One region of the Curtobacterium sp. NPDC098951 genome, then DNA from elsewhere that is predicted to be linked to it. Evidence: predicted binding sites of a transcription regulator. Region 1 holds the regulator's gene; the other holds the start of a gene.
The links. The regulator HspR, encoded in region 1, represses chaperone genes until heat shock. The targets are predictions, from matches to a motif close to AAGTTGAGTCNNNNNGACTCAACTT.
Positions count from the first base shown of each region.

Region 2: the regulator HspR is predicted to act here: its motif matches at 12,024-12,048, upstream of ACIQUC_RS09245 (Hsp20/alpha crystallin family protein).

Region 1 covers NZ_JBIWAG010000002.1:718,093-732,737, forward strand. Annotated here, with positions in the region: gene ACIQUC_RS08030 (hypothetical protein) at 203-601, shown strand; gene ACIQUC_RS08035 (aldo/keto reductase) at 685-1,515, shown strand; gene ACIQUC_RS08040 (class I SAM-dependent methyltransferase) at 1,660-2,802, opposite strand; gene ACIQUC_RS08045 (hypothetical protein) at 2,910-4,826, shown strand; gene ACIQUC_RS08050 (heat shock protein transcriptional repressor HspR) at 4,896-5,306, opposite strand; gene ACIQUC_RS08055 (DnaJ C-terminal domain-containing protein) at 5,433-6,443, opposite strand; gene ACIQUC_RS08060 (nucleotide exchange factor GrpE) at 6,467-7,126, opposite strand; gene dnaK (molecular chaperone DnaK) at 7,127-8,992, opposite strand; gene ACIQUC_RS08070 (Ig-like domain-containing protein) at 9,277-12,009, shown strand; gene ACIQUC_RS08075 (DUF3060 domain-containing protein) at 12,098-12,532, shown strand; gene ACIQUC_RS08080 (polysaccharide biosynthesis tyrosine autokinase) at 12,642-14,009, shown strand; gene ACIQUC_RS08085 (sugar transferase) at 14,052-14,645, shown strand, end outside.
Region 2 covers NZ_JBIWAG010000003.1:69,515-84,159, reverse strand. Annotated here, with positions in the region: gene ACIQUC_RS09305 (matrixin family metalloprotease) at 1-508, shown strand, start outside; gene ACIQUC_RS09300 (GntR family transcriptional regulator) at 559-1,275, shown strand; gene ACIQUC_RS09295 (sugar phosphate isomerase/epimerase family protein) at 1,511-2,509, shown strand; gene ACIQUC_RS09290 (3-hydroxyacyl-CoA dehydrogenase family protein) at 2,506-3,459, shown strand; gene ACIQUC_RS09285 (SDR family NAD(P)-dependent oxidoreductase) at 3,471-4,235, shown strand; gene ACIQUC_RS09280 (MFS transporter) at 4,366-5,757, shown strand; gene ACIQUC_RS09275 (dihydroxyacetone kinase family protein) at 5,754-7,457, shown strand; gene ACIQUC_RS09270 (triose-phosphate isomerase family protein) at 7,454-8,224, shown strand; gene ACIQUC_RS09265 (response regulator transcription factor) at 8,230-8,901, opposite strand; gene ACIQUC_RS09260 (sensor histidine kinase) at 8,898-10,226, opposite strand; gene ACIQUC_RS09255 (SDR family NAD(P)-dependent oxidoreductase) at 10,464-11,150, opposite strand; gene ACIQUC_RS09250 (hypothetical protein) at 11,249-11,557, opposite strand; gene ACIQUC_RS09245 (Hsp20/alpha crystallin family protein) at 11,569-12,000, opposite strand; gene ACIQUC_RS09240 (helix-turn-helix domain-containing protein) at 12,127-12,777, opposite strand; gene ACIQUC_RS09235 (APC family permease) at 12,774-14,291, opposite strand; gene ACIQUC_RS09230 (APC family permease) at 14,496-14,645, shown strand, end outside.

The sequences.
Region 1 (14,645 bases):
CGGCGGAGGGGTCGGTGTCCGCCACGGTCGGGGCGCCGGCCGGCGGCCCGCCCCGGGGCCGGGGTCTCGGCCTGGAGGCGCTGCACCGGTCGGCCGGGCGTCGTCGCGTCGCGCGCGCGGACGCTGGTGCGATCGCGCGTGGGGGTGCCCGGCGATGCTAGTACGGCGACCTTGCAGGACCGCGAGTGGCAGGCTGGGGAGCGTGATCAGTGTTGCACTCGCCACCGCCCTGCGTGACGCCGGACTCCGGTGGCACCCGACGACGGGCGACCGGTTCGTGATCGACAAGCCGGGCGTGGACGACGACGTCTACACGGTGTCCGAGATGACCGTGGAGCGGCACGACTACCCGTCCGGCACGGTGCTCGGGTTCAACGGCACGACCGAGTGGGCACTCGACTCGGTGGACGCCGCCGAGTCGCTCTGGCTCCCGCGCGAGGACCAGCTGCGCGAGCTGCTCGGGCCGGCGTTCGTGTCGCTGTCGGCCGGCTTCACGGTGGTCGCGACGATCGACGGTGCTGATCGTTCGTTCACCTCGGACGACGCCGCCGAGGCCTACGGGCTCGCGCTGCAGGCGTACATCACGGCCGCACTGGCCTAGCGGGGTACGTCGGACGGGCGGCGGCCCGCCCGGCCTGAACGTTCCCGGAATGCGGGCTGGGCGCGCTTTGGTTGACTCGGACCATGACCGTTCCGAACATCACCCTGAACGACGGCAAGACCATCCCGCAGCTCGGCTTCGGGGTCTTCCAGATCGACCCGTCGGAGACGAAGGACGCCACGCTCGCAGCGCTCGAGGTCGGCTACCGCCACATCGACACCGCCGAGATGTACGGCAACGAGAAGGAGGTCGGCGAGGCCATCGAGGCGTCCGGCATCCCCCGTGAGGAGATCTTCGTCACGTCGAAGCTCAACAACGGCTTCCACGACCCCGAGGCGGCGCTGGAGAACGGGAAGAAGTCGGCCGAGCTGCTCGGCGGCTACACCGACCTCTTCCTCATCCACTGGCCGCTGCCCACCAAGTCGGACTTCGTGCCGACGTGGAAGGCGATGGAGGAGCTCTACCGCGGCGGCACCGCCCGCTCGATCGGCGTGAGCAACTTCCAGGCCCACCACCTCAACCGCCTCGCGGCCGAGACCACGATCACCCCGGCCGTGAACCAGATCGAGGTGCACCCGTACCTCACGCAGGACGAGCTCCGCGCCTACGACCGCGAGCACGGCATCGCGACCGAGGCCTGGTCGCCGATCGCGCAGGGACTCGTCCTCGACGACGAGACCATCACGCGCATCGCGGGCAACATCGAGAAGACCCCGGCGCAGGTCGTCCTGCGCTGGCACATCCAGCGCGGCGACATCGTCTTCCCGAAGTCGGTCACGCGCGCCCGGGTCGAGGAGAACTTCGCGATCTTCGACTTCGAGCTCTCGGACGACGACATGACCGCGATCTCGTCGCTCGACAAGGACCACCGCACGGGTCCGGACCCGGACACGTTCGACTACATCCCGGCGTAGGCGGGGCAACGAGAGCGGGGGCGGTCGCGCGAGCGACCGTCCCCGCTCTCGTGTCCGGTGTCCGGTGTCCGCGTCCGGTGTCCGCGTCCCGCGCGATGCGTCCGGCGCGAGGCGTAACGCGTCAGGCGCGACGCGTCAGACGCGTCAGACGCGACGGGACGCGGTGACCGTGAACTTCGGCGTGCGGACGACCTGCCTGGTCGTCCCGACGAGCCGCTCCAGGACCGGCCGGTAGCGCAGGTGCGAGTTCCAGACGCACCACAGTTCACCGCCGGACTGGAGGATCGTGGCCGCGTTCCGGAACATCGCCTCGGCCGCGTCGGTGGACACGGTGGTGTCCTCGTGGAAGGGCGGGTTGCAGAGGACGAGCTGCGAGGACCCCTCGGCGAGTTCGTCGCCGGCGTCCGACCGGACCACCTCGACCCGGTCCGTCACGCCGTTGGCCCTGGCCGTGGCGATCGTCGACGCCACCGCGATCTTCGAGACGTCCGTGGCGACCACCCGGATGCCCGGACGACGCCGGGCGAGCGCGGTGGCGATCACGCCGTTGCCGCACCCGAGGTCGACCGCCGTGCGGGCGGTGGGCACGGCGCCGTCCATCGCGTCGAGCAGCACCCGCGTGCCCTGGTCGAGCGAGGTCCCGGCGAACACGCCACCGTGTGCGACGAGGGTCATGCCGAGGTCGTCGACGTGCACGGACCGCGGCCAGGGGTTCGTCGCGTCCGCCCGTGTCGCCTGTGCGCGGAGCGGGTCCTGCGCGATGAGCAGCCGCGACTTGCCCCGGCCCCGGGACGCCGTGACCTCGCCGAAGTACCGGCGCAGGACGTCGTTCTGCGAGAGGTTCATGTGCTTCGACACCCCGCCGCACAGCAGCACGACGTCGGGCGCGGCGAACCGGGCGACGGCACGGGCGAGTTCGTCGAGCCGGTCGTTCGACTTCGACAGCCGGAGCAGGACGAGTCGCACGTCCCGGAACGCCTGCTCGAGCGTGCCCGGGTGGTGGAAGCCCCGCCGACCGAAGGTCCCGGCGTTGGCCTCGAGCGCGCGCACGCCGACCAGGGAGTCCTGCACGACCCGGACGTCCGAGGCGCCGTGCAGGGTGATCGCACCGAGCGTCAGCACGCCGTACCGGTCGTCGACCACCGCGACCTCGCCCGGCTGCCGGAGCGCGTCGCCGTGCACGTGCGGCGCCTCGTCGAGGATGAACCGGTCGGTGCCGTCGATCGCGATGAGGTCCGGCGCGTCGTCGTGACGGCGGCGGAAGAGGTCGGCGAAGTCGGGTGGCACGGCGCCAGCGTACCGGTCCGGCTGTTGCCAAGCGTTGCCAAGACTTTCACATACGGTGTTCCACATCGATATGTTGCTGAGGTCCTGTTCGACTCCGAAGGAGCCTCATGCAACTCACTGTCCCCACCGCCCGCGCGCGCTGGATCGCGGTCGGCGTCTGCGTCACCGCGGCCATCGCCGCCGGCGGCGCGACCTCGGCGTCCGCCGCGACGACCCAGGCCGACGGCGACCAGGTCGTCGGCCCCCTCGTCACCGAGACGTCGTCCTTCCAGGGCGCACCGGCGTTCGCCGCACCGCTGCCGGGCGCCGCCGGTCAGGAGATCGCCGCGAACCGTGCGGCGACGCTCGCCGGCGCCCTCGACCGCGCCGTCGACTGGTACCTGCCGGCGCCCGGCACCGTCGGCCCGGTCCGCCCGGTGTCCGCGCCCGACCTGTGCCTCAGCGCCGCGACCGCGACGGCCGGCATCAACTCCCGCGTCACGCTCGAGTCCTGCGTGGACGGCGCCGTCGAGCAGCGGTTCTCGCTCGCGAGCAACCAGGGGTCGAACAACCCGATCGGCACCGGTCTCCGTTCGGAGCGCAACGGCGGCTTCCTCGGGCTCTACAACAACGACCCCGTGATGCGACTCCAGGTCAAGGAGATCGCCGACCGGCTGCCGAACGTGGCGGACTTCCTGCCGGCCTTCGACGCCCGGATCGACCGCATCGACACCCTGGCCCGCACCGCGTTCCTCAGCGGCCGCGGCACCCCGAACGCGCAGGTCCTCGTCGACGGCGCGAACGCGGTGTCCATCGGCACCGACGGACGGTGGACCGCGGTCGTCACCGGCCTGGCGTTCGGCACGAACACGATCCGCCTCGAGCAGTACGTCGGGCCCGACCGCACCGGGTCGACCACCCTCACCGCCGTGCTGGCCGCCGACGAACTGACCTTCACGACGACGTTCTCCCCGATCCGCGACACCCCCGTCCAGGCCGCCGGTACCGCCCACCCGGGCGCGACCGTCCAGCTGCGGGACGCCGCCGGCACCGCGCTCGGCGCCCCGGTCACGGCGAACGCCACCACCGGACGCTGGTCGACGACCATCCCGGCACCGAACGCGGCCGGCACGTACGCCGTCACGGCGACCCAGTCGCTCGCCGGCCTGGTCGACTCGGAGCACGCGGTGACGCGCGACGTCGACTACGGCGCGGGCGTCGCCGTGGAGACCCCCGCCGACGGTGCCGCGCACACGGGCGGTCCGGTCGACATGTCCGGCACGGGCGAGCCCGGGTCGACGATCGAGGTGCACGACGTCACCGGCGGCGCCGACCGCATCGTGGGTCGCAGCACCGACGTCGTCGCGCCGGACGGTCGCTGGACGCTCACGACCGACGACCTCGACCGGGCCGAGCACGTGCTCCGCGTCGTGCAGTCCTCGCGCGGCGCGAACACGACCACCGCCCAGGTGACGATCAACCCCGGCTCGAACGGCAGCCTCGCGCCGGTCGTGCTCACGTCGCCCCGAACGGTGACCCCCGGACTCTCGAACACGTTCCGCGGCACCGCCGAGCCGGGTGCGACCTACCGGGTGCTCAACGTCTCCGGCACCCAGATCGTCCCGGGCACGCTGACCGTCGCCGACGACGGCACGTGGGAGTTCGAACGCGTCGTGTCGACCGGCGCCACGTCGTTCCAGTTCGCGGTCGAGCAGACGAAGGACGGGCAGACCGAGACCTCGGAGCTGTTCTCGATCGACGCGAACCAGGGGGTCGCCCCGGTCGTCGTGACGACGGACGCGGTCCTCCCCGGCTTCGTGAACACGTTCGAGGGCACCGGCCCCGCCGGCGCGACCTACGAGGTGCTCAACGCCTCCGGCACGGTCATCGTCCCCGGTCGCCACACCATCGGTGACGACGGCTCGTGGTCGTTCGACCGGACGGTGTCCGCCGGGTCGCTCCGCTTCGGCTTCAAGCTGCGGGTGACCGTCGACGGCTCGACCTACACGACGCGGCTCTACGACCTGCCCGCCGCGACGCGGTGACCCGCTGACGGCCTGACACGACAGCGGGCTCCGGGACATCATGTCCCGGAGCCCGCTGTCGTTCGGTCGTCAGCGCGGCGGCCGCCACAGCACGATCTGCGTATTCCGCTGCGGCCGCACCCCGGCGCGGAGCGGCACGGCTCCGCCGGTGGCCGAGGCCGCGAACACGCGAGCACCCGGCCGGTTGATGAGCTGGTCGGCGAGCGCCGTCTCGAGCTCGGAGATCCGTGATCGCAACGCCCGGTTCTCGTTCTCGAGCTCGAGCACTCGACGGATGCCCTCGAGCGAGACGCCCTCGGACCCGAGCTGTGCGATCTCGCGGAGCTGGGCGATGTCCCGCATCGAGTACCTGCGGGACCCGCCCCGGGTCCGCCCGGGGACGACCAGACCGAGCCGGTCGTACTGCCGCAGCGTCTGCGGGTGCATCTCGGCGAGCTCGGCGGCCATCGCGATCGCGAAGACGGGCGAGTTCTCGTCCATGTCGGTCATGGCGTGTTCCTTCCGTCTTCCGCGTGGTGGTGGAAACCAGCCTGGAGGCTCTGCGAGCGTCCGTCAGGAAGCCGCGCCGAGCCTCCAGGCTGGGTTCATCGCTGTTGTTGCGTGACGCTAGTCGCGCGCCTTGGCGAGGAGGTCCTCGCGCGGGTTCTCGTCGGGCAAGACGTCGGCGAGGGCCTCGACGGCCTCGCGCTGCTTGTCCGACAGGTGGGACGGCACCGCGACCTGGACCGTCGCGAGCAGGTCGCCCGTGCCGTTCTTGGTCGTGACGCCGCGACCCTTGACGCGCAGGACGCGACCAGACGGGGTGCCCGGTGCGACCCGGAGCTTGACGGTGGAACCGCCGAGCGTCGGGACCTCGATCGTCGCGCCGAGGGCCGCCTCGACGAACGTCACGGGGACGTCCAGCCGGAGGTGCTGCCCGTCACGCTCGAAGACCGGGTGCTTGCGGACCGTGACGGTGACCACCAGGTCGCCCGCCTCGCCGCCGTCGGGCGACGGTTCCCCGCGCCCGCGCAGTCGGATCTTCTGCCCGTCCGCGACGCCCGCCGGGATGCGGACGTTCACCGGACGGCCGTTGCCCTGCGAGAGCTTGACGGTGTCGCCCGCGATCGCGGTGGTGAAGTCGAGGGTCGTCGTCGCCGTGACGTCGCGACCCTTCGTCGGCCCACCGAAGCCCCGGTAGCCGCCGCTGGACTGGCCGAAGCCACCGCCACCGCCGGCTGTGCCTGCTCCAAACATGCCGCCGAGGATGTCTTCGAAGCCGCCGGCTCCGCCCTGACCGAAGCGGACGCGTTGCCCGCCGCCGCCCTGACCGAACATGCCGCCGAAGACGTCCTCGAAGCCCCCGCCCTGGCCCGGGCCACCCGCCGTGAAGCGGGCACCCGAACCCATGGCGCGGACCTGGTCGTACTCCTGGCGCTGCTCCTTGTCGGAGAGGACCGAGTAGGCCTCGCTGATCTCCTTGAAGCGGTTCTCGGCGGCGGCGTCGCCCGGGTTGGAGTCCGGGTGGTACTGCCGCGCGAGCTTCCGGTAGGTCTTCTTCAGCTCAGCGTCGCTCGCCGTCTTGTCGACGCCGAGGACCTTGTAGAAGTCCTTGTCGAACCAGTCCTGACTGGCCATGAATCCCTACCTCCTCCCCGCGCTCAGGCCGGGACCGCCACCGCGACCTTGGCCGCACGGAGGACCCGCTCGCCGAGCTTGTAGCCCGGCTCGACGACGTCCGCCACGGTCTGGCCGGTGGCACCGGGTGTCGGGAGCTGCACGATCGCCTCGTGGATGTTCGGGTCGAAGGACTCGCCCTTCTCGCCGATCTGCACGAGCTTGAACTTCTCGAAGCCGCCGCGGATCTTCTGTCCGATGACCTGCATGGGGCCCTCGGCGAGGTCACCGTGCGCCTCGGCGCGGGTGAGGTCGTCGAGCGCCGGCAGCAGTGCCCGGACGACCTCGGCGATGGCGACCTCGCGGTTGGCCTCGCGGTCGCGCTCGACGCGCTTCCGGAAGTTCACCAGCTCGGCCTGCGCACGGAGCATGTCCGCACGCATCTCGGCCACCAGGTCGCGGTCCTCGGGGCTGAGCTTGTCCTCGGCGATGCCGCGCGCGGCGTCGGCGAGGAGCGCTTCGTCCTCCGGCGAGAGGTCGTTCTCGGCGTCGGCGGCCGGGCCGCCGGCGGCGGGGCCGTCCGTCGGGAGTTCGACGTCGGGCCCCTCCGCCTCGATGAGGTCCTCGGGCTCGGCCGCGTTGGTGGCGTCGCCCTCGACCTGGGGTTCGTCCTCGTTCGGCACGTTGTCCTTGGGGTCCGTCATCTACTTCTTGTCCTTGTCGTCCTCGTCGTCCACGACCTCGGCGTCGACGATGTCCTCGTCGTCGGCCGGCTGCTCGCCAGCGGGCTGCTCGCCACCGGCGGCACCGGCTGCTGCGTCCTGCTGGGAGTAGATCGCCTGGCCGAGCTTGCCCTGCGACTCGTTGAGCTTGTCGAAGGCGGTCTTGACGGCCTCGTCGTCCTCGCCGGCGAGTGCCGACTTCAGGGCGTCGACGTCGGCCTGGACCTCGGACTTCACGTCCGCGGGGAGCTTCTCGTCGTTCTCCTTGATGAGCTTCTCGATCGAGTAGACGAGCTGCTCGGCCTGGTTGCGACGCTCGTTGGCCTCGCGGCGGGCCTTGTCCTCGGCCGCGTGCTCCTCGGCTTCGCGGACCATGCGCTCGATGTCCTCCTTCGGCAGCGACGAGCCGCCGGAGATGACCATCGACTGCTCCTTGCCGGTGCCCTTGTCCTTCGCGGACACGTGCACGATGCCGTTGGCGTCGATGTCGAAGGTGACCTCGACCTGCGGGACGCCGCGGGGGGCCGGGGCGATGCCGGTCAGCTCGAAGGTGCCGAGCGGCTTGTTGTCACGGGTGAACTCGCGCTCGCCCTGGAAGACCTGGATCGCGACGGACGGCTGGTTGTCGTCCGCGGTCGTGAAGGTCTCGCTCCGCTTGGTCGGGATCGCGGTGTTGCGGTCGATGAGCTTCGTCATCAGGCCGCCCTTGGTCTCGATGCCGAGCGACAGCGGCGTGACGTCGATGAGGAGGACGTCCTTGCGCTCGCCCTTCAGGACACCGGCCTGCAGCGCGGCACCGACGGCCACGACCTCGTCCGGGTTGACGCCCTGGTTCGGGGACTTGCCGCCGGTCAGCGACTTGACGACCTCGGCCACGGCGGGCATGCGGGTCGAGCCACCAACGAGCACCACGTGCGCGATGTCGTTGACCGAGACACCGGCTTCCTTGATGACGTCGTTGAACGGCTTCTTCGTGCGGTCGAGCAGGTCGGAGGTCATCTGCTCGAACTGGGCGCGCGAGATGGTCTCGTCGAGGTTGAGCGGACCGTCGGCCGTCAGCGTCAGGTACGGGAGCTGGATGCTCGCCGACATCTGCGACGAGAGCTCCTTCTTCGCCTGCTCGGCGGCTTCCTTGAGGCGCTGCTTGGCGATCTTGTCGGTCGACAGGTCGACGCCGTGCTCGTCCTTGAACTTCTTGACGAGGTAGTCGACGATGCGCTGGTCCCAGTCGTCACCACCGAGGCGGTTGTCACCCGAGGTCGCGCGGACCTGGATCGTGGAGAAGTCGTCGTCCTTGCCCACCTCGAGCAGGGAGACGTCGAACGTGCCGCCACCGAGGTCGAAGACCAGGATGAGCTCGTCTTCCTTGCCCTTGTCGAGGCCGTACGCCAGCGCGGCGGCGGTCGGCTCGTTGATGATGCGGAGGACGTTCAGGCCGGCGATCTCACCGGCGTCCTTGGTGGCCTGGCGCTCGGCGTCGTTGAAGTACGCCGGCACGGTGATGACCGCGTCGGTCACGTCCTCACCGAGGTACTGCTCGGCGTCGCGCTTGAGCTTGCCGAGGATGCGGGCCGAGATCTCCTGCGGCGTGTACTTCTTGCCGTCGATGTCCGTCGTCCAGTCGGTGCCGATGTGGCGCTTGACGCTGGCGATGGTGCGGTCGACGTTCGTGACGGCCTGGCGCTTCGCGGTCTCGCCGACGAGCACCTCGCCGTCCTTGGTGAAGGCGACGATCGACGGCGTGGTGCGCATGCCTTCGGCATTCGCGATGACCGTGGGCTCACCGCCCTCGAGCACGCTGACGACCGAGTTGGTGGTTCCGAGGTCGATGCCTACTGCACGTCCCATGTGTGGGTGCTCCTTCTGTTGGTACTCGTGATGCTGAAGTCGTTGGACTTGCGTCCGATGGACTCAACCTTACTCCGGTGCACCTGGACGTCAAGACGACAGCCCCGGAACTTGCCATGAGTCGGCTCAAGTCGCTGGCGATCGCGGATGTTGTATTTCAGCGTTCGGTTTGATATTCTGGTACGGCAGCGGGGTCTCCCGCGAACATCCACCGCGAGCCGCCGACGGCCCGATCGTCCGAGCGAGAGCACGCGGCCCGACCCCCTCGAAAGGGATCACCAACCATGTCATCCAAGAAGAAGCGTCTCGCGAAGGGCCTGGGCGCCGGTGCGCTCGCCGTCGCGACGATCGTCTCCGGTCTGTCGTTCGGTGCGGCTTCCGCGTCCGCCGCGCCGGTGTCCGTCGACGCCGCGAAGACCGTGCAGTTCGTCTGGCAGAAAGCGGCGAACGACTACCGGTTCGCCAAGTACGTCGTCCAGGACGTACAGGACAGCCCAGGCAGCAATGTCAACTACATGACCGAGTCCGCACAATTCCGGACTCTCGCTGCGGCAAAGGCCGCGGCTCCGAGCTACGCCGTTCATCCTTTGGGCGACGGCGCGTTTCAGCTGAAGATGTCCGACGGCGAATGTCTTCGCGATGCGCCGGGCGCACAGTATGTCGTGTGGGACTGCGACGATCCCGAAACGTTCCTTCGGCAGGACGCAACTGGAGCGATCTACCGCACGCTCGCCGGGCACAGGATCTATACGTCGACCCAGCTGGCACCTTGGGAGGGTGGGGGTGGTGTTTACACCTTGACATCGACGGGTGAACCTGACAGCCGCTGGATCGGTATTCCATCGAACCTCGGTTCCGACTACGCGGGCATCACGGCGAACGGGTCGTTCGACGCGGACATCGCGAAGAAGGCGACCGTGTCGGGCACCGCCGAGCCGGCAGCGACGGTCACCCTGAAGAAGGGCGCGACGACGCTCGGCACGACGACCGCGGCCGAGGACGGCACCTACTCGTTCGACGTGGATGCCCCGAACAAGGGCGGCGCCCTCGCCCTCACCGTCACGCAGACGATCGACGGCAAGGACGGCGGCTCGAAGGACGTCGAGCTCGACTACGGCAAGGCTGTGGCGATCACCGGCCCCGAGGACCAGGAGGAGGTCGCCGCCGGGTCCACCGCGATCACCGGTTCCGGTGAGGCCGGCTCCGACGTGCAGGTCTTCGACAACTCCGGCCGCAACCCGGTCATCTCGGCCAAGGTCCGCAGCAACGGCACGTGGTCGGGTACCGCGACGCTGACCGCCGGTGAACACACGCTCGAGGCGAAGCAGATGTCGAAGGGCGCCAACACCACGACGGCGACCGTGACCGTGAACCCGGGTCAGTCCGCGCTCACCGCGGCGGAGATCACCACCGACGAGTACACGCCGGGTCAGCGCACCACGTTCGCCGGTACGGCGACCGCCGGCGCGACCGTCGACATCCTCGACGGCAACGGGTCCGTCATCGTCGGCGGCGTGCGCGTGGCCGAGAACGGCTCGTTCTCGTTCCAGCACACCCCGGCCGCGAACAGCACCGAGTTCTCCTTCCGCGTCCGCCAGACGCTCGGTGACGCCACGCGCACCGACGGTCCGTTCACGATCGACGCCACGGTCGACGCGTTCGCTCCCGTCACCGTCAGCCGTCCGGCGACCGTGACCCCGGGTGTCGAGAACGTGTTCTCCGGCACCGCGACGCCGAACGCGACCTACCGGGTGCTGAACGCCTCGGGCAGCCAGATCGTCCCGGGCACCTTCACCATCGACGCGGACGGCAACTGGACGTTCCGTCGTGCGGTCTCGACCGGCGCGTCCAAGTTCGACTTCAAGCTCGAGCAGACGCTGAACGGTGAGACCCGTACGTCGCAGCTGTTCAGCATCCGCGCGAACGCCGGGTACACGGTCACGAACACGACCCGCTCGGTGCGTCCGGGCGTGAACAACACGTTCACCGGTACCGGTCCCGCCGGTGCGTCCTACCGCGTCCTGAACATGTCGGGCACCCAGATCGTCCCGGGCACCTTCGACATCGACGGTCAGGGCAACTGGACCTTCGATCGAGTGGTGTCGCTGGGCGCTCCGAACTTCAAGTTCAAGCTCGAGGTCACGACGGCGGACGGGGCGACGTTCACCTCGCCGCTCTACACCGTGAACGCCGCCTCGCTCACCCCGGTGACGGTCGACACGACCGAGGTCTTCCCCGGTCGCCAGAACACCTTCGAGGGCACCGGTGAGCCCGGCGCGAGCTACACGGTGCTGAACATGTCCGACACGGTGCTCGACCCGAGCATCGAGAGCACGTTCCGCGTCGGCCAGGACGGCAAGTGGGAGTTCAAGCGCGTCGTCTCGATGGGGGCTGCGAACTTCAAGTTCAAGATCCGTCAGACCCTCAACGGCCAGACCACGACGAGTGACCTGTTCACGATCGACGCCGCCACCTTCCAGGCCCCGACCGTCGACAACGAGTACGTGAACGCCGGCATCTGGAACACGTTCACCGGAACCGTCACCCCCGGCGCGACGATCCGCGTCCTGAACACCTCGAACAACGAGCTCTCGGGCGTCACCGACCTCGTGGTCGGCGCGGACGGCAAGTACTCGTTCAAGCGGATCGTCGGTGCGACGAGCACCAAGCTCGACTTCCGCATCGAGCAGACGCACCTGGGCAAGACGATGATCGGCGACACCGTGACCCTGCAGGCCCGCACCGCGGACGTCACCATCGACAACACGACGGTGACCCCGGGTCGCGTGAACACCTTCACCGGCACTGCGACCCCGGACGCGACCTTCCAGGTCTTCACCGTGGGCAACGTCGGCGACGCCCCGCTCGCGAGCGGCACCGTGTCGGCGCAGGGTCGCTTCGCCTTCGACCGCACGGTCGGCGCCGGCGCCACCTCGTACGCCTTCAAGATCGTCCTCACCAAGGACGGCAAGCAGAGCGTCTCGGCTCCGTTCACCATCACGGCCAGCACCCGCTGACCGAACCCCACCACGGCGACGGCGCCGCGGGACCCCCGTCCCGCGGCGCCGTCGCGCACGCCCGCAGCACCACCCGAAGGACCAGATCATGAACTCGACCGCAATCCGCACGCTCGCCGCCACCTCCCTCGCGCTCGTCGCCGCCGTCGGCCTCAGCGCCTGCACCGCGAACTCGTCCGGCGGGGACCAGAAGCCCACCGCTACCGCCTCGGCATCCACGAAGGTCGCCGAGACGCAGTACAACGACTGCATCGACGGATCCCTGCAGATCTTCGACGACAGCAAGGACGCCAAGCCCGCCACGTTCGGCGACTGCGCCGGCGCCAGCATCATCTCGTCGGGGCGCACCATCACGCTCGGGACGGTGCCGACCCTGACCGTCGAGGGGCAGAAGAACACGGTCGACGTGACCGGCGTCAAGTCCCTGACCGTCCTCGGCAACGAGAACACCATCACGTACCACGGCACCGCGCCGAAGGTCGACGACCAGGGCAAGGGGAACGCCATCAAGCCGGCCGGCTGATCCACCGATCACCGGCATCGAAGGGCCTCGCACGTGCGGGGCCCTTCGTCATTGTCATTGCTCATGTGATGTATTACACTGAGTACGTCAGCCCGAACGAAGGACCGCCATGAACGCCTTGATGATCGCCCGAGCCCTGCTCCGCAGCTGGTGGATCCTCGCCACGTGCGCCGTCCTCGGCGTCGCAGTCGCGGCCCTGAGCAGCGCCACCACGACTCCGACCTACCGCGCGTCGACCTCGTACTACGTGTCGGTCGCCGGCCAGGACGCGTCGACCGCCGGCGAGATCGCACAGGGTTCGACGGCGGCCCAGCAGAAGATCAAGTCCTACGTGCAGCTCGCCTCGTCCCCTCGGGTGCTCACGCAGGTCATCGACGAGCTCCACCTGAAGACCACCCCTGCCGAACTCGGGCAGCGGGTCACGGCGAGCGTCGGGACCGGCACGGTGATCATCTCGATCGCCGTCACGGACACGGACGCCGAAGACGCCGCCCGCACCACCGAGGCGATCGGCTCGACCCTTGCGTCGGTCGTCAGCCAGATCGAACCCGAGATCTCCGCGAAGACCCCGTCGGTGCGACTCGAGGAGATCACCCCGGCGACCACGCCGAGCTCCCCGGTGGGGCCGAAGACCGCGGCGAACATCGTGCTCGGCTTCGCAGCCGGTCTCGCCGTCGGTGCAGCGCTCGCCCTCCTGCGGAGCGGGCTCGACACCCGGGTCCGGACCGCCGACGACCTCGAGGAGGTCGGCCTGCCGCTCCTCGGAGACATCGCCTTCGACAGCGACGCCGCCGCGCATCCGCTCATCGTCCGCGACAACGCCGGGAGCGCTCGCAGCGAGGCCTTCCGGGCACTCCGCACGAACGTCCAGTTCCTGCGGTCCGACGGACCTCGGACGCTCGTCGTCACGAGCGCCCGCCCCTCCGAGGGCAAGACCACGACCACGGCGAACCTCGCGGTCGCGATGAGCCAGGGCGGCCTCCGCGTGGCCGTCGTCGACGCGGACCTGCGACGTCCGAACCTCGCCAACGTCATGGGCGTCGAGGGTGCTGCCGGCCTCTCCGACCTGCTCGTCGGTCGCGCCGAGCTCGAGGACGTCCTGCAGGAGTGGGGCGAGGACGGACTGCACGTGCTGCCGGCCGGCACCATCCCGCCGAACCCCAGCGAGCTCCTCGGGTCCGAGGCGATGGAACGCGTCCTCGACGTCCTCACCGACCGGTTCGACGTGGTTCTCCTGGACACCCCGCCGGTCCTCGCCGTCACGGACGCCTCGATCCTCAGCGCGCTCGTGTCGACGACCCTCCTCGTCAGCGCAGCCGGTCAGACGAAGCGCACCGAGGTGCGACTCGCGACCGAGGCGCTCGAACGAGTCGGACGACAGGCCAGCGGCGTCGTCCTCACCAAGACCAAGCACGCGCGACGTCAGGGCGGCTACTACCGCTCGGAGTACGCAACCGTCACCACCCCGTCCGCCTGACACGCCACCCGACAACCCGACAACCCGACAGGAGCCACGACCATGAACCACGACCGTCGTACGCGCGTGATGCGCACGAAGCGGATCCTCGATGTCTGCGGCGCCGTCCTCGGACTCGTCATCGCCGGACCGGTCATGCTGGTCGTCGCGGCACTCGTCGCGATCCGGCTCGGCCGACCCGTGATCTTCCGGCAGGAGCGACCGGGCCTGCACGGCTACACCTTCACGATCCTGAAGTTCCGGAGCATGCTCGAGGTCGACGAGGCCAAGGGCATCACGACCGACGACCAGCGGCTCACCCGGTTCGGCCGGCTCCTCCGTTCGACGAGCCTCGACGAGCTGCCGAGCCTCTGGAACATCCTGCGCGGCGACATGTCGTTCGTCGGCCCCCGGCCGAGCCTCTGCCGCTACCTCGACCTCTACACCGACGAGGAGGCGCGTCGGCACGACGTCCTCCCCGGCCTCACCGGGCTGGCACAGGTCCGCGGACGGAACGAGCTGCCGTGGCCCGAGCGGCTCCGGTCGGACGTCGAGTACGTCGACTCGATCAGCCTCGGCCTGGACCTCCGGATCCTCCTGCGCACCGTGGTCGTCGTCCTGCGCCGCGAGGGCATCACCGCCCCCGGCCACGCCAGC
Region 2 (14,645 bases), on a different contig from region 1:
CGTCGAGTGGGGGTACAACCCGAACAACCAGAAGGTGTCGGGCACCGCGGCGATCGGTGCCGGTGCGGACGCCTGGACCGGCACGACCACGGCCTGCGGACGGACGGTCCGCTCGACCGCGGACGACACGTACACCGGCAGCCGCAAGGTCGCGATGGGCATCACCGCGACCGGCGGCTGCGGCACGTCCGACGGCGCGAACATGGTCGGGTGGGGGTCGCTCCGCGCGGGGACGCTCGCGGTGACCTGCGTCTGGTCCCGCGGGGGCGTCGCGGTCGAGGCCGACCAGCGGTACTCGACGTCGGTGGCCTGGTCCGCCACCACGACGTGCTCCGGCTCGCGCTTCGACCTGCGCGGGGTCGCCACGCACGAGTGGGGGCACGCCTGGGGCCTCGGGCACACGGCGTCGTCGAGCGGGCTCGTCATGAAGCCGGCGTCGACGACGTGCGAGACCGGTCAGCGGACCCTCGGTCTCGGCGACCTGATCGGCATCGACGCGCTCTACTGACCGCGGCCGGTTCGGGGTGGTCGTGATCCTGGATTCTCTAGGATCGACGCATGTCGACCACGATGCCGGGCTTCGGGACCGAGCGCATCACGCAGCTCGGGCTGCGCGACCGTGTCTACGACCGGGTGCTCGAGGTGCTGATGGGTCACGACGTCGAGCCGGGCATGCGCCTGTCGATCGACGGGCTGGCCCGGTCCCTCGGCGTCTCGCCGACGCCGGTGCGCGAGGCGCTCGTGCAGCTCGAGCGCACCGGACTCGTCACGCGCGAGGCCAACAAGGGCTACCGGGTGTCGCCGCCGCTCGCGGGGGACCAGCTCGAGGCGTTGTTCGACGCTCGGCTCATCGTGGAGTCCGGTGCCGTCGAACTGGCGGCGCGGGGCGACGTCCCGGCCCTGCGGACACGGCTGGCCGCGGCGCTCGAGGAGCAGGCGGCCGTCGCCCGGGAGATCGCCGGCGTCGGGGTCGGTGCGGCGTCCGAGGAGCTGATGGCCCGTTTCTTCCGGGCCGACTGGCAGTTCCACCAGCTCGTGTTCGACGCGACGCGGAACCCGTTCCTCGAGGAGATGTCCGAGATCATCACGACGCGTGTGCACCGGATGCGGCAGATCGTCGAGGGCGGCGGCGACGACACCGAACGTGCCGTCCAGGAACACCGGGACATCCTGGAGGCGTTGGCCGAGGACCCGGCTTCGGCCGTCGCGGCGATGCGGCACCACATCGACGCCGTACGGCTCCGGTCGCGAGCGGACGCGTCGCACACCGCCTGACGTCGGTGCCGCATCGGCGCGGCGGTCGCTGTCCACGGCACCGACCGGGCGTGCGTGGACGCCCGTCCCGAGGTTCGGGTCAACGGGACGGGCGTCCTGATCCTCCACGTCCGGGCTCCTTCGGAGCCCCCCGGACAGGGGGTTTGGTCGGATCGGTTGCGGATCTGCTGCGTCGGAGTATCTTTCCTATAGGAAAGAGGTTCGATGACGAGCCCGACATGCGAAGGAGCATCCCGTGAGCACACCGCAGGACTGGGTCACCCAAGACTGGGACGCCACCACCTGGACGGCCGACACCTGGCCGATCGCGACGTGTCTGCACGGGTTCCCGCCGGTGACCCGTGACGGGGTCGCCTTCCACGACGCCGATCCCGAGGTGTGGGACGACGTCTTCGCCCAGATCGAGGCGGTCGGGTTCTCGCTCGCCGAGATGGCGGACAGCCACATCCGACCCGCCGACCTCGAGCGGTCCCGGCGTGACGAGCTGTTCGCGATCGCGCAGGCGCACGGTGTCGGCATCCCGTCGGTGCACCTGCAGCGCAGGAGCATCGTCCAGCCCGGGCACGAGGAGGACAACCTCGCCTACGCCCACCGCACGATCGACGCGGCGGCGGAGTGGGGCATGCAGGTGTTCTCGACCGGGCTGCACCAGCCGTTCAACGAGGCGCAGCGGAAGGCCCTCTGGTTCTGGACGGCCCAGGGGCCGAAGGACCCGGAGGACCCCGAGGTCCGTGCCGCCGCGGTGTCACGCCTCCGCGAGCTCGGCGAGCACGCCGCGAGCGTCGGACTGCCGATGGCCCTGGAGCTCTACGAGGACACGTACCTCGGGACCGCGGACAGCGCCGTGCGCCTGATCGAGGAGATCGGCCTCGACACCGTCGGGCTGAACGCCGACGTCGCGAACCTCATCCGGCTGCACCGCCCGGTGGAGGACTGGCGCGAGCTCTTCGCGAAGACCCTGCCGTTCACGAACTACCTGCACGTGAAGAACTACACGCGGGACGAAGCCGGAGACGGCAGCTGGGCGACGAGTGCGCCGAGCACCATGGAGGCCGGGCTCATCAACTACCGCCAGGTCCTCCGCGACGCCGTCGCCGACGGGTTCCGCGGGATCGTCATGACGGAGCAGTACGGCGGGGACAGCCTCGGTGTCTGCGCCACCAACCAGCAGTACATCCGTTCCGTCCTCGCCACCTCGGTGGTCGGGGCGACGAAGCAAGGAGTCACCCGATGAGCACCCTCGACATCGCCGTCGTCGGATCCGGTTACATGGGCGGCGGGATCGCCCAGGTCCTCGCCCTCGCCGGCCACACCGTCCGGATCGCGGACGTCTCCGCCGAGATCGCCGCGTCCAACCGGGCACGGCTCATCACCGAGACGGAGCAGTTCGTCGCGGACGGCCTGTTCCCCGCGGACGCCGTGGCGCGCGTCGACGCCCACCTCAGCGCCGCGGACTCGATCGAGGAAGCGGTCGCCACGGCCGACTTCATCGAGGAGGCCGTCCCCGAGAAGCTCGAGATCAAGCACGCGACGCTCCGCCGCATCAGCGCCGCCGCCCGTCCCGACGCCGTCATCGGGTCGAACACGTCGACCATCCTCATCGAGTCCCTCGCCGAGGCGGTCAACGGCCCCGAGCGCTTCCTCGGCGTGCACTTCTCGAACCCGGCGCCGTTCATCCCCGGTGTCGAGCTCATCCCGCACCCGACGACGAACGAGCACGCGATCGCCGTCGGCGAGACCGTCGTCGCCGCCACGGGCAAGCAGTCGGCACGGGTGAAGGACTCGACCGGGTTCGTGCTCAACCGCCTGCAGTACGCCCTGTTCGAGGAGGCGACGAAGATCGCCGACGAGGGCATCGCGACCCCCGACGACATCGACACGATCGTGCGGACCACGTTCGGGTTCCGCCTGCCGTTCTTCGGCCCGTTCGCGATCGCCGACATGGCGGGGCTCGACGTCTACGCGTTCTGCTTCGAGTCGCTGCAGACCCGCTGGCCCGAGCGCTTCGCCACCCCGCCGTCGCTGCAGCAGCACGTCGACGCCGGCGAGCTCGGCACGAAGTCCGGCGCCGGGTACCTCGACGTGCCGGCCGACCGCACCCCGGAGCTCGTCGCCTACCGCAACCGGGCCTACGTCGCGATGCAGAAGCTCCTCGACGAGCTCGGCCCGGCCCCGATCCACTGAGGGAGCGCACCATGACCACGAACCAGGACCGCACCGTCGTCCTCACCGGCGCCGCCTCCCCGCGGGGGATCGGCCGCGCCACCGCCCACCACCTCGCCGGACAGGGCTGGAACGTCGGCATCGTCGACCTCGACCAGGCCGCGAGCGAGCAGGTCGCCGCCGAGGTGCGCGACCAGCACGGCGTGCAGGCGGTCGGCGCGGGGGCGGACGTCGCCGACGAGGCCGCCGTGCGCGCCGCCTTCGACGCGATCGAGTCCGCACTGCCGCCGATCGCCGCACTCGTGAACCTCGCCGGGGTCTCCTCCGCCCACCCGTACCTCGACCTGCCCGAGGGGGAGTGGCACCGTGTGCTGAGCATCAACCTCGACGGTGTGCACTTCGCGAGCCTGCGGGCAGCGCAGTCGATGGTGCGGAACGGCTACGGCCGCATCGTCAACCTGTCGTCGGTGTCGGCCCAGCGCGGAGGCGGCACGTTCAGCAAGACGCCGTACTCGGTCGCCAAGGCCGGCGTCGTCGGACTCACCCGCGGGATGGCGCGCGAGCTCGGCCACCAGGGGGTCACCGTGAACGCGATCTCCCCCGGTCCGATCGACACCGACATCATGGGCGGCACGCTCACCGAGGAGCGCAAGGCGGCGATGGCCGCCGACGGCGTGCTGCCGCGGATCGGCACCCCGCGGGACATCGCCGCGGCGATCGCCTACCTCATCAGCGAGGACGCCGGGTTCGTCACCGGCCAGACGCTCAACGTCGACGGCGGCCTGTACATGCACTAGAGCCGACCGGCCACGGATCGCGCGCCGTCCACGCGACGCGATCCGTGCCTCCCGTCCGGCCGACAGGCCGACAGGCCGACCGTCCGTCGGACGCACCGAAACCGCACCGTGCTCGCAAAGGAGCGAACCCGTGTCCCTTCCCCCTGCCCCCGCGCTCGGGTCGACCAACGACCCCGCCCTCAAGTCGGCGATCGGCAAGGCGACGAAGCACCTCATGCCGATGCTCGTCATCCTGTACTTCGTCGCCTTCCTCGACCGCACCAACGTCGGGTTCGCCGAGGAGGCGCTCAGCGTCGACCGCGGCATCTCCGACGCCGCGTTCGCACTCGGTGCGGGCATCTTCTTCATCGGCTACGCGATCTTCGAGATCCCGTCCAACCTGCTGCTCAAGCGGTTCGGCGCACGGTTCTGGCTCGCCCGCATCGCGATCACGTGGGGCATCGTCGCCGCACTGTTCTCGTTCACGACGAACGACACGATGTTCATCGTCCTGCGGTTCATCCTCGGCGTGACCGAGGCCGGCCTGTTCCCGGGCGTCATCATGTACCTGTCCGAGTGGTTCCCGAACAAGGTCCGCGTGCGGATGTTCGCGATCTTCTACCTGGCGCAGCCGTTCTCGCAGATGATCGGCGCCCCGCTCTCCGGCGGCTTGATCAGCTTCGGCGACCAGGCCACCCCGTTCCACGGCTGGCAGGTGATGTTCGCGGGCGAGGGACTGCTCGCGGTCCTCGCGGGCATCGCCGCGCTGGTGTTCCTGACGAACAGTCCGCAGCAGGCGAAGTGGCTCGACGACGGGCAGAAGGCGTCGCTCACCGCGGCGATGGCACGCGAGGACACCGCCCGCAGCGAAGACGGCCCGACCGGCATCTGGAAGGCGATGGCCAGCGGCCGCGTCTGGTACTTCACGATCATCTACTTCTGCCTGCAGGTCGCCGTGTACGGCACGACGTTCTACCTGCCGCAGCAGGTGTCCTCGCTGCTCGGCCAGGACGTCGGCTGGCAGGTCGGTCTCGTCGCCGCGATCCCGTGGCTCGTCGGGCTCGTCGCCTGCTACCTCGTCGGTTCGAAGGCGGACACCGTCGGACGTCGTCGCCGCTGGGGCACGATGTTCTACGTCACGACCGGGCTGTCGATCCTCGGGTCGGCGTGGGCCGGTGCGAACGGGCAACCGGTCCTGGGCATCCTGTTCATCACGCTGGCCGTCGCGAGCTTCCTCGCGGTGGGGCCGATCACCTGGGCGTACCCGACGGCCTTCCTGACCGGTGCGGCCGCCGCCGCGGGCATCGGGCTCATCAACTCGCTCGGCAACCTCGGCGGGTTCGTGGCACCGATCATGCGCACCGCGATCAACGACGTGGTGCCGACCGACAGCGGTGCGTTCGGCATCGTGTCGCTCGGGGTCCTGGCCTTCGTCGCGGCCGTGATGATCTTCTGCACGAAGTTCTTCCGGGGGGCGAAGGCGGATGACCTGCTCGACACCTCGCACGTCCGCACCACGACGTCGAAGGAGACGAACGCGTGACCAGACTGTTCAACGATCCGGCGGACTTCGCCGACGAGGCCACCGACGGGTTCGTCGCCGCGAACGAGCGCTGGGTACGGAAGGTGCACGGCGGGGTCGCCCGCGCGACCACGAGCCCCGCCGGCACGGTCGCCGTCGTGATCGGTGGCGGGTCCGGCCACTACCCGGCGTTCGGCGGACTCGTCGGGCCGGGCCTGGCAGCCGGCGCCGCGATGGGCAACCTGTTCGCCAGCCCGAGCGCCCAGCAGGTGGCCGGTGTCGCCCGCGCTGCCGAGCACGGTGGCGGGGTGCTGCTGTCGTACGGCAACTACGCCGGCGACGTCCTCAACTTCGACGCCGCCGCGCGCACCCTCGAGGCCGAGGGGATCCCGGTGCGCACGGTGCGGGTGACCGACGACGTGGTGAGTGCGCCCGCCGACCGTGCGCACGAGCGTCGTGGGATCGCGGGGGACCTCTGCGTGTTCAAGGTCGCGGGAGCCGCCGCCGAGCGTGGCGACGACCTCGGCACCGTCACGGCGATCGCGGAGCGGGCGAACGAGCGGACCCGCAGCTTCGGCGTCGCGTTCTCCGGCTGCTCGCTCCCCGGCGCGGACGAGCCGCTGTTCACCGTCCCCGAGGGCCGCATGGCGATCGGGATGGGCATCCACGGCGAACGCGGCATCGACGAGACCGACGTGCCCACCGCGTCCGGACTGGCGGACCTGCTCGTCGACAAGCTGCTGACGGAGCTGCCGTCCGGTGTCGCGGCCGACGGGGCACGTGTCGTCCCGGTCCTGAACGGCCTCGGTTCCGTGAAGTACGAGGAGCTCTTCGTCGTCTACCGATCGGTGCAGCGGCGTCTCGCGGAGGCCGACATCGTCATCGTCGAGCCCGAGGTCGGGGAGCTCGTGACGAGCTTCGACATGGCCGGCGTCTCGCTGACGCTGTTCTGGCTGGACGACGAGCTCGAGGAGCTCTGGGCCGCACCCGCCGACACCCCCGCCTACCGCAAGGGCGGCGCCGTCGCCGCGGAGCGGCTGCCGGATTCGGCGCTCGAGGCCGACGAGGGAATCGTCGTCGGCACCGGGTCGCCCGAGTCCCACGCGATCGCGGAACGCATCGCGACGGCCATCGCCGCGGCGCGGGCGGTCGTCGACGAGCACGCCGACGACCTGGGCGCGATGGACGCCGTGGCCGGCGACGGCGACCACGGCATCGGCATGCAGCGCGGCGTGCACGCCGCGGACGCCGCCGCGCGAGCAGCGCTCGAGCGCGAGGTCGGCGCCGGCGGACTGCTCGCGATCGCCGCCGACGCCTGGTCGGACAAGGCCGGTGGCACCTCCGGTGCGATCTGGGGTGCGGCACTGGAGGCACTGGGTCGCGTCCTCGGCGACACCTCGCGTCCGTCGGCCACGACCGTCGCGGACGCCGTGCACGCGGCCACCGAGGCCGTCCTCGCGTTCGGCGCCGTCCCGGGCGACAAGACCATGGTCGACGCGCTCGTCCCGTTCGACGACGCGTTCGGCCGGGCGGTGCGCGAGGGTGCGGCGACCGGTGACGCCTGGCGGACCGCGGTCGCGGCTGCCCGGGAGGCGGCGGACGCCACCGCCGACCTCGTGCCGCGCAAGGGACGGGCCCGGACCCACGCCGAACAGGCCGTGGGGACGAAGGACCCGGGTGCGGTGTCGTTCGCGTTGATCGTGAAGGCGGTCGCTCCGTGATCACCGTCGGGGTGTCGCTCAAGACGTACTTCTCGCACGGCCGGACGCTCTCGTGGGCGGCCGAGGTCGCGGACGTCGCCCGGCGGCACCCCGCGGTGACGTCCGGAGCGGCGTCGCTCTTCATCGTGCCGACCTTCCCGGCGCTCGTGCCGGTCCGGCGGATCCTGGACGAGGCCGACGCCCCCGTCCAGCTCGGGGCGCAGGACCTGTCGTGGGCCGACGCGGGTCCCTACACCGGCGAGGTCACGGGCGCCGAGCTGCGGGAGATCGGGGTCGACCTCGTCGAGATCGGGCACGCCGAGCGGCGCTCCCTGTTCCACGAGACCGACGACGAGGTCGCGGAGAAGGTGCACGCCGCCTTCCGCAACCACCTGCAGCCGCTGGTCTGCGTCGGGGAGACGAGCCGCGCCTCCCGTGCCGAGACCGTGGCCGAGGTGACCGCGCAGCTCGACCGGGCCGTCTCGACGGCGATCGCGGACGGACTGGCGGGGCCGCTCGTCGTGGCGTACGAGCCGGTGTGGGCGATCGGCGCTCCGGCACCGGCCCCCGACGACCACGTCGTGGGCATGCTCGCGGGGATCGAGGAGCACCTGGCGACCCGGCCGGAGCTCGCCGGATCCGTGGTGATCTACGGCGGCAGCGCCGGACCGGGCCTCCTCACCCGCGGCCGGGGTCGGATCGGCGGACTGTTCCTCGGCCGGTTCGCGCACGACCCCGCCGCGATCGCCTCGATCCTCGACGAGGTGGCGGCACTCGAGGAGAGGTGAGCCGCTCAGGCGTCGCGCGCGCCCGCGAGTCCGTGGTCGTGTGCGTAGACCACGAGCTGCACCCGGTCCCGGAGCGCGAGCTTGCCGAGGATGCTCGAGATCTGCGTCTTGACCGTGGACTCCGTGACGAACTCCTTCGCCGCGATCTCGGCGTTCGACAACCCCCGTGATGCCCACCCGAACACGATCCGCTCGCGGTCCGTCAGCGACTGGAACGCCTCGGGCTGGGGTGTCGGGGCACGCTCGACGTCGGCGCCGAAGAGCTGCGAGAGGTCGTTCGGCGCGATCACCGAGTTCCCCTCGTGCACGGCGCGGACAGCGGCGAACAGGAACGGTGGCGTGGTGTCCTTCAGCAGGAACCCGCTCGCGCCGAGCCGGATCGCCGTGGCGGCAGCGGGGTCGAGGCCGAACGTCGTCAGCACGACCACGCGGGGGAGCGGCCCATCGACCGCGCCGGAGAACAGCTGCCGGACGGTCTCGACCCCGTCCGTCCCCGACATCCGCATGTCGAGGAGCATCACGTCCGGTCGGAGCTCGGGGATCCGCGCCAGCGCCTCGGCTCCGTCGGAGGCCTCGCCGACGACGACCATGTCGTCCTGGGCGTCGAGCACGACGCGCAGGCCGGCGCGGAACAGCGCCTGGTCGTCGGTGAGCAGGATGCGGATCGGATCGGTCATCGGTTGGTCCCCCCATGGACGTCGAACGGGATGCGGGCGCGTGCGGCGAACACGTCGTCCAGGACGGCGGCGTCGAACGAGCCGCCGAGTGCGGTGAGCCGGGTGTGCATCCCGGCGAGTCCACGACCCGAGCCGCGGGTGCTCGCGGCCGGGACGACGACCGGGCCGGTGCCGACCGGGACGACGACCGGGCCGGTGCCGACCGGGCCGGTGCCAGCGGTCACGGTGCCTGCGGTCGGGCCGGTGGCCGGGCCGGTGCTCGCGGTCGGGACCAGGTTCTCGACCTCGAGCACGAGGTCGGCGGACCGCCAGGTCTCCCGCACGGTGACCGGCATGCCCGGGGCACCGTGCCGCAGGGCGTTCGTGAGCATCTCCTGCAGCACCCGGCGCGCGGCCGTCCCGCTCGTCGGACCGAGCACCACCGGCTGCCCGCGGACCGCCTGGTCGACGTCGACCCCGGCCTCGCGGATCCCCTGCACGATCTCCTCGAGCGAACCGGGGTCGGTCGCGGCGCCGGAGCCGTCGATGTGGCCGAGCACCTGTCGGACCTCGACGAGGGAGCTCCTGGCGGTGCTCGCGATCGTGGCGCTGACCTCGCGGATCCGGGCCTCGTCGTCGAGGAACGGCACCGAGTCCGCCTGCGCGATGATCACCGCGAGGGAGTGTCCGACGACGTCGTGCACGTCACGGGCGATGTCCGCACGGATCCGCTCGGACTCGGCGACGTCGATGGCGCGGGTCGCGGTGGCCTCGGCCTCGGTCGCGACGGCCTCGGCCCGGGACGCCGCCGCCTCGGCGTCCGCCCGGCGTTCGGACTCGCGGTCGCGCGACCGGAAGGCCCGCACGGCGACGCCGCCGGCCCACACGCCGAGGAGCGCCGTCACCGGAGCTGCCATCGCGAGGAACGCCTGGTCGCGCGGCCCGTTGATGAGCACGAGGAACCGGAAGCCGGTCAGGGCGAGGTAGAGCGTGGCCCCGATGCCGGCCACGAACGCGAGCACGCCGGACACGATGACCTCGGTGCGGGTGCCGACCACGGCCGCGGTGCCGATCACCACGAAGATGGCGAGGTCCACGAGCGACGGCCGTTCACCGCCCCCGACCTGCACGATGCCGAGCACGACGACCATGAGCATCGCCGCCGTCGGCGAGAGACGGCGGAGGGCGATGGCCGCGGCGGCTGCCAGGACCGCGGCGAGGCTCGCGTGCTCGAGCTCGAGGTCGATGGGGAGCAGGAAGACGAACGCCGCGAAGGCCGCCCAGGCCACGTCGACGATGATCGAACGGGTGGCGAGCGGCCGGATGAACGTGCCCCGTTCCGTCACGGCACGATCATCGCACGGGGCGGTCCGCCGCCGTTCACGGGGTCGGCGACATCGCGAGGAGCGCGACGGCGGTCACGACGACGATCGCCGCGCAGAGCATCAGGGTGGCGATCGTGTGCTTGGTCGAGGTGTCCATGCTCCGAGCCTCGCCGACCGCCCGGCGTCCGGCATCGGGCGCGAGGGTGAACGCCTTCATCCCCACGGATGAAGGCGTCTGGTCCGTGCGGACGCGGTCGGTCAGACGGTGATCTGGCCCAGCACGCGGTGGGCGATCGCGATCGACTCACCGGACACCACCGACAGCGGCGACGCGAGGAACGCGACGAGGTCCGCGATCTGCTGCGGGCTCGACTCTCCCGGGGCGCCAGGTCGCACCTCGGCGCTCGGGGCGTCCGTCACCGTCCCCGGGTTGACGACGTTGACCGTGACCCCGGTGCCGGCGGCCTCGTCGGCGAGGTTCTTCGCGATGACGCTCACCGCGGTGTTCCGCAGCGACGCCGTGATGTTGCCCGACAGGTAGGCGTTCTGCCCGCTGATGACCACGACACGACCGAACCCTGCTCCGCGCTGGGCGGGGAGCACGGCGTTGGCGACGCGGAGGAACCCGAGCGCCTTGCCGTCGATCGCGGTGAGGACCTGCTCCGGGTCGGACTTCCTCGCCGGGTCGAGCGTGCCGGCGCTCGGGGCCGCGGTGACGACGAGCGCGTCGATGCGGCCGTGCTGTTCGAGCACGCGGGCCACGCCGGCGTCCACGGAGGCCTGGTCGGCGGTGTCGATCGCGACGCTGTCGGGGGAGTCACCGGCGCTCCGTGAGGCGACGACGACGGTCGCCCCCTCGGCCCGGAGACGATCGGCGACGGCGGCGCCGATGTACCCCTTCCCTCCGACGACGAGCGCGACACGGTTCTTGAGTTCGAGGTCCACGCCGTCACGCTACGCCCGCACGATCCGCTCGGGACGGACGGACGGACGGACGGGAGGCGCGGTGCCGGCTGGCACCGCGCCTCCCGTCGGGTGGGCGGTCACCGACCGATCGTCGTGACCGCGCCCGTGTCGTCCGGCTGTTCCACGCGTGGCGGCGCGAAGACGCCGTCGTACAGGCGGACGGCACTCCACCCGGCGACGAGTCCGGCTGCCCCCAGCACCGCGGCGATCCACGGCACCACCGGGGTACCGGTCCAGGCCCCCGGGGCGGCGACCCACGCGAGGAACACACCGATCGTGCTGCCCGCGGCCCCGATCACGGCGGCCGTCCGCCGGTCGAGGCTCGTGTACGTCAGCGCGATCGTCACGGCGGCGATCGCGGCGAGGGCGTCGACGAGGTCGAACACTGCCGCCGCTCCTACTCTCCGCTGCCGACGGCGAGCTGCTCGCGTCCGCCACCCGTGGTGACGGTGATCTTGCGGGGCTTCGCCGACTCCTTGACGGGGATCGTGACGCTCAGGACACCGTTGTCGTAGCCGGCCGTGATGCGCTCGGCGTCGAGGCCGTCCCCGAGCGTCAGCTGCCGGACGTACGTGCCGGGCTGGCGCTCGCGCGTGAGCCACTGCGAGCCCTCGGGAGCGCCGAGGGTGCGCTCGGCACGGATGGTCAGGACGGACCCGTCCACGTCGATGTCGACGGAGCCCGGGTCGATGCCCGGCAGGTCGACGTCGAGGACGTAGTGGTCACCCGTGCGGTAGAGGTCCATCGGCATCGAGCGGGGCCCCGCGGTGCCGAGGAGGGAGCCGGCGAGACGGTCCAGCTCGCGGAACGGATCGAAGTTCATCGTCATCGGAATCAACTCCTTCGTGTCTGCTGTTGAGTCCCCTCGACTCAACTGCGACATGTTCTAGCACTCGAGCCTGGTGAGTGCCAAAAGAACGCTCGGAGTCCGCTCGGAGCAGCGGATCTGCGGCGGTCAGCCGAGCAGCGGTTCGAGCCGCGAGACCGCGCTCCGCAGCAGCCCGAGCGTCGCGCCGGGCGCCTCGATCCGGGCCGCGGGAGCCGACAGGGTCAGCGCCGCGACGAGCTGCCCGTCCTCCCCGAGCACCGGCAGCGCCAGACACCCGAACCCCGCCGCGAACGCGCCGGTCTGGTGGACGGGTCCGCGACCGCCCGTCGCGTGCAGCCGCCCCATCGCGCTGGCGTCGGGCGTCGCCCGCAGTGCCCGCTCGTCGAGGAGCGGGAAGTCCGGGTCGACGTCGAGGTCGCGGATCCCGGACGCGTCGTAGCGGGCGAGGTGGACGCCGGCCCGCACGGCCGACCGCACGTCGGCGAGCACCGCACGCACGGCGCGGGGGAGCGGCGGGGGCACGGCCGGTGCCGTCACCCCCGCGAGTTCGGCGACCTTGTGCCCGAGGGCGAAGCCGCGCAGGTCTGGCAGCCGCACGAGGTACTCGTCCTCGACGAGCAGGGTGATGAGCCGGTAGGTGGTCGCCCGCGGCATCCCGAGTACGTCGGAGAGCTGCTGCGCGGTGATGCCCGGCCCGGCGCGCGCGACGGCCTCGAGCACCGCGAGGGCGTTCTGGACCGCCTTCGGCTGTCGTGCGCGCAGACCGGGTTCGCTCATCGCACCCCCGTCCCGTGGCCGGGTCCGTCGGTGGGCCGGGAGGCGCGGAGCAGGTCCGCCACGACCGGCACGTCGTACACGGCGCGGCTCCGACCCCGCCGCCACGGCCGCCGACGGGTCACCACGAGGAACACCGCGACGACGGCGGCGACCGACCCGACGGCGAGGACGACCGCGGGCCAGTGCGGCGACGCGGCCTCGACCCCGAGGTAGGTGAGGAGGACGGCGGCGAGCAGCACCCCGGTGGCCGTCGCCACGATCGCGACGCCGGTGGTCAGCTCACCGATCCGCCGCAGGAACGCCGGCGCGGCGAAGCAGGTCAGGGCGTAGGCGGCGAGGTAGCCGAGCGCGGCCACCACGAGCTCGGCCTCCATCAGCGTCCAGGTCGGGATGCCGCTCGCCAGTCCGGCCACCGGCAGCGCCGTGAGGAGGCTGCACGCGAGGACGCCGGCCACGAACGGGGTGCGGAAGCGTGGGGACGCCCGGCCGAGCACGCGCGGCAGCACCCCCTCGCGGGCCATCGCGAACAGGACGCGCACGAGGGCGGTGGTGGACGCGATCGCGCAGGCGGCGAACGACGCGGCGATCCCGAGGTCGAGGGCCCAGCCGATCCACTGCAGTCCGGACGCGTTCGCGAGTTCGTTCACGGGCGAGGCGCTGTCGGCGAGGTCCGCGCCCATCGCCGCGAAGCCGAGCTGCTGCGCCGCCGCACTGGCGAGGTAGAGCACCCCGGCGACGAGGACCGTCCACGAGATCGCGCGCGGGATCGTGGCGAAGGGGCGCCGCGCCTCCACGCCGAGGACCGAGGCGCTCTCGAACCCGACGAACGCCGTGACCGCGAGGGCGGTGCCGACCGCGAACGGCGCGGGTGCCGTCGGGCCGAGCGCCATCGCCGAGGCGTCCACGGGGTGCAGTCGGGCGACCAGCGCCACGATGAGCACCACGATGACGGCGACGGACAGGGTCTCGACGAGCAGGGTCAGGCGGGTCGACACCCGGACGCCGAGCGCGATGACCGCGAACACGGCCGCGCCCATCGCCACGACCACGACGACGGTGACGCGGGCGCTGCCGCCGGCTGCCGGGACGAACCGGGACAGCAGGTAGTCGAGGTAGTAGCCGCTGCCGGTCAGCGAGAACATCGCGATGAAGCCGTACCCGAGGAGCAGCGCCGCCCCCGCGACGACCCCGGCGACCGGTCCGAGGCCGAGCGACACGTAGGTGTACAGCGAGCCCGTGCCGGCGACGCGTCGGACGAACTGGTTCACGGTGCGGCCGACGAGGAACGACAGGGCCATCGCGGCGAGCAGTGACCACGTGGCACCCTGCCCGGCGACGGTCGCGACGAGCACCGGGATCGTGGTGGCTGCGGCCGACGGCGCGACCGCGGACACCGACTGTGCGAGGACGTCGACCGGGCCGACGCTGCGCCGGGAGAGTCCGTCGACGGGGGACCGTGTGCCCACACCCGGCACCCGTGGCGGGTCGGCGATGGCACGGTCGAGCGCGGTCATGCGGCAACGGTACGACCGCGGCGTTGCCCCGGTGTGCCGACGGTGTTTCGCCCGCGTCTCACGCAAACGAGACACCGGCCGCGGGCGCGTCCCATTCGGGCGCGACCGGGTTTCACGCGGGCGGAACGAGGCCGCAACCGCGGCGCGGGACCGTGGTCCCACGCCACCCCGGCACACCCTCCCCACCCGAACCGGAAGGTCACGATGTCCAGCATCACGAAGGACCCCGCCTCACTCGGAGCCGTCCCCGCGCCGCAGCGGACGATGCGCGGCTCGCTCGGCGTCACCGCGATCGTGTTCATGGTCGTCGCGGCGGCCGCACCGCTCACCGTCGTCGGCGGAGCGGCGCCGCTC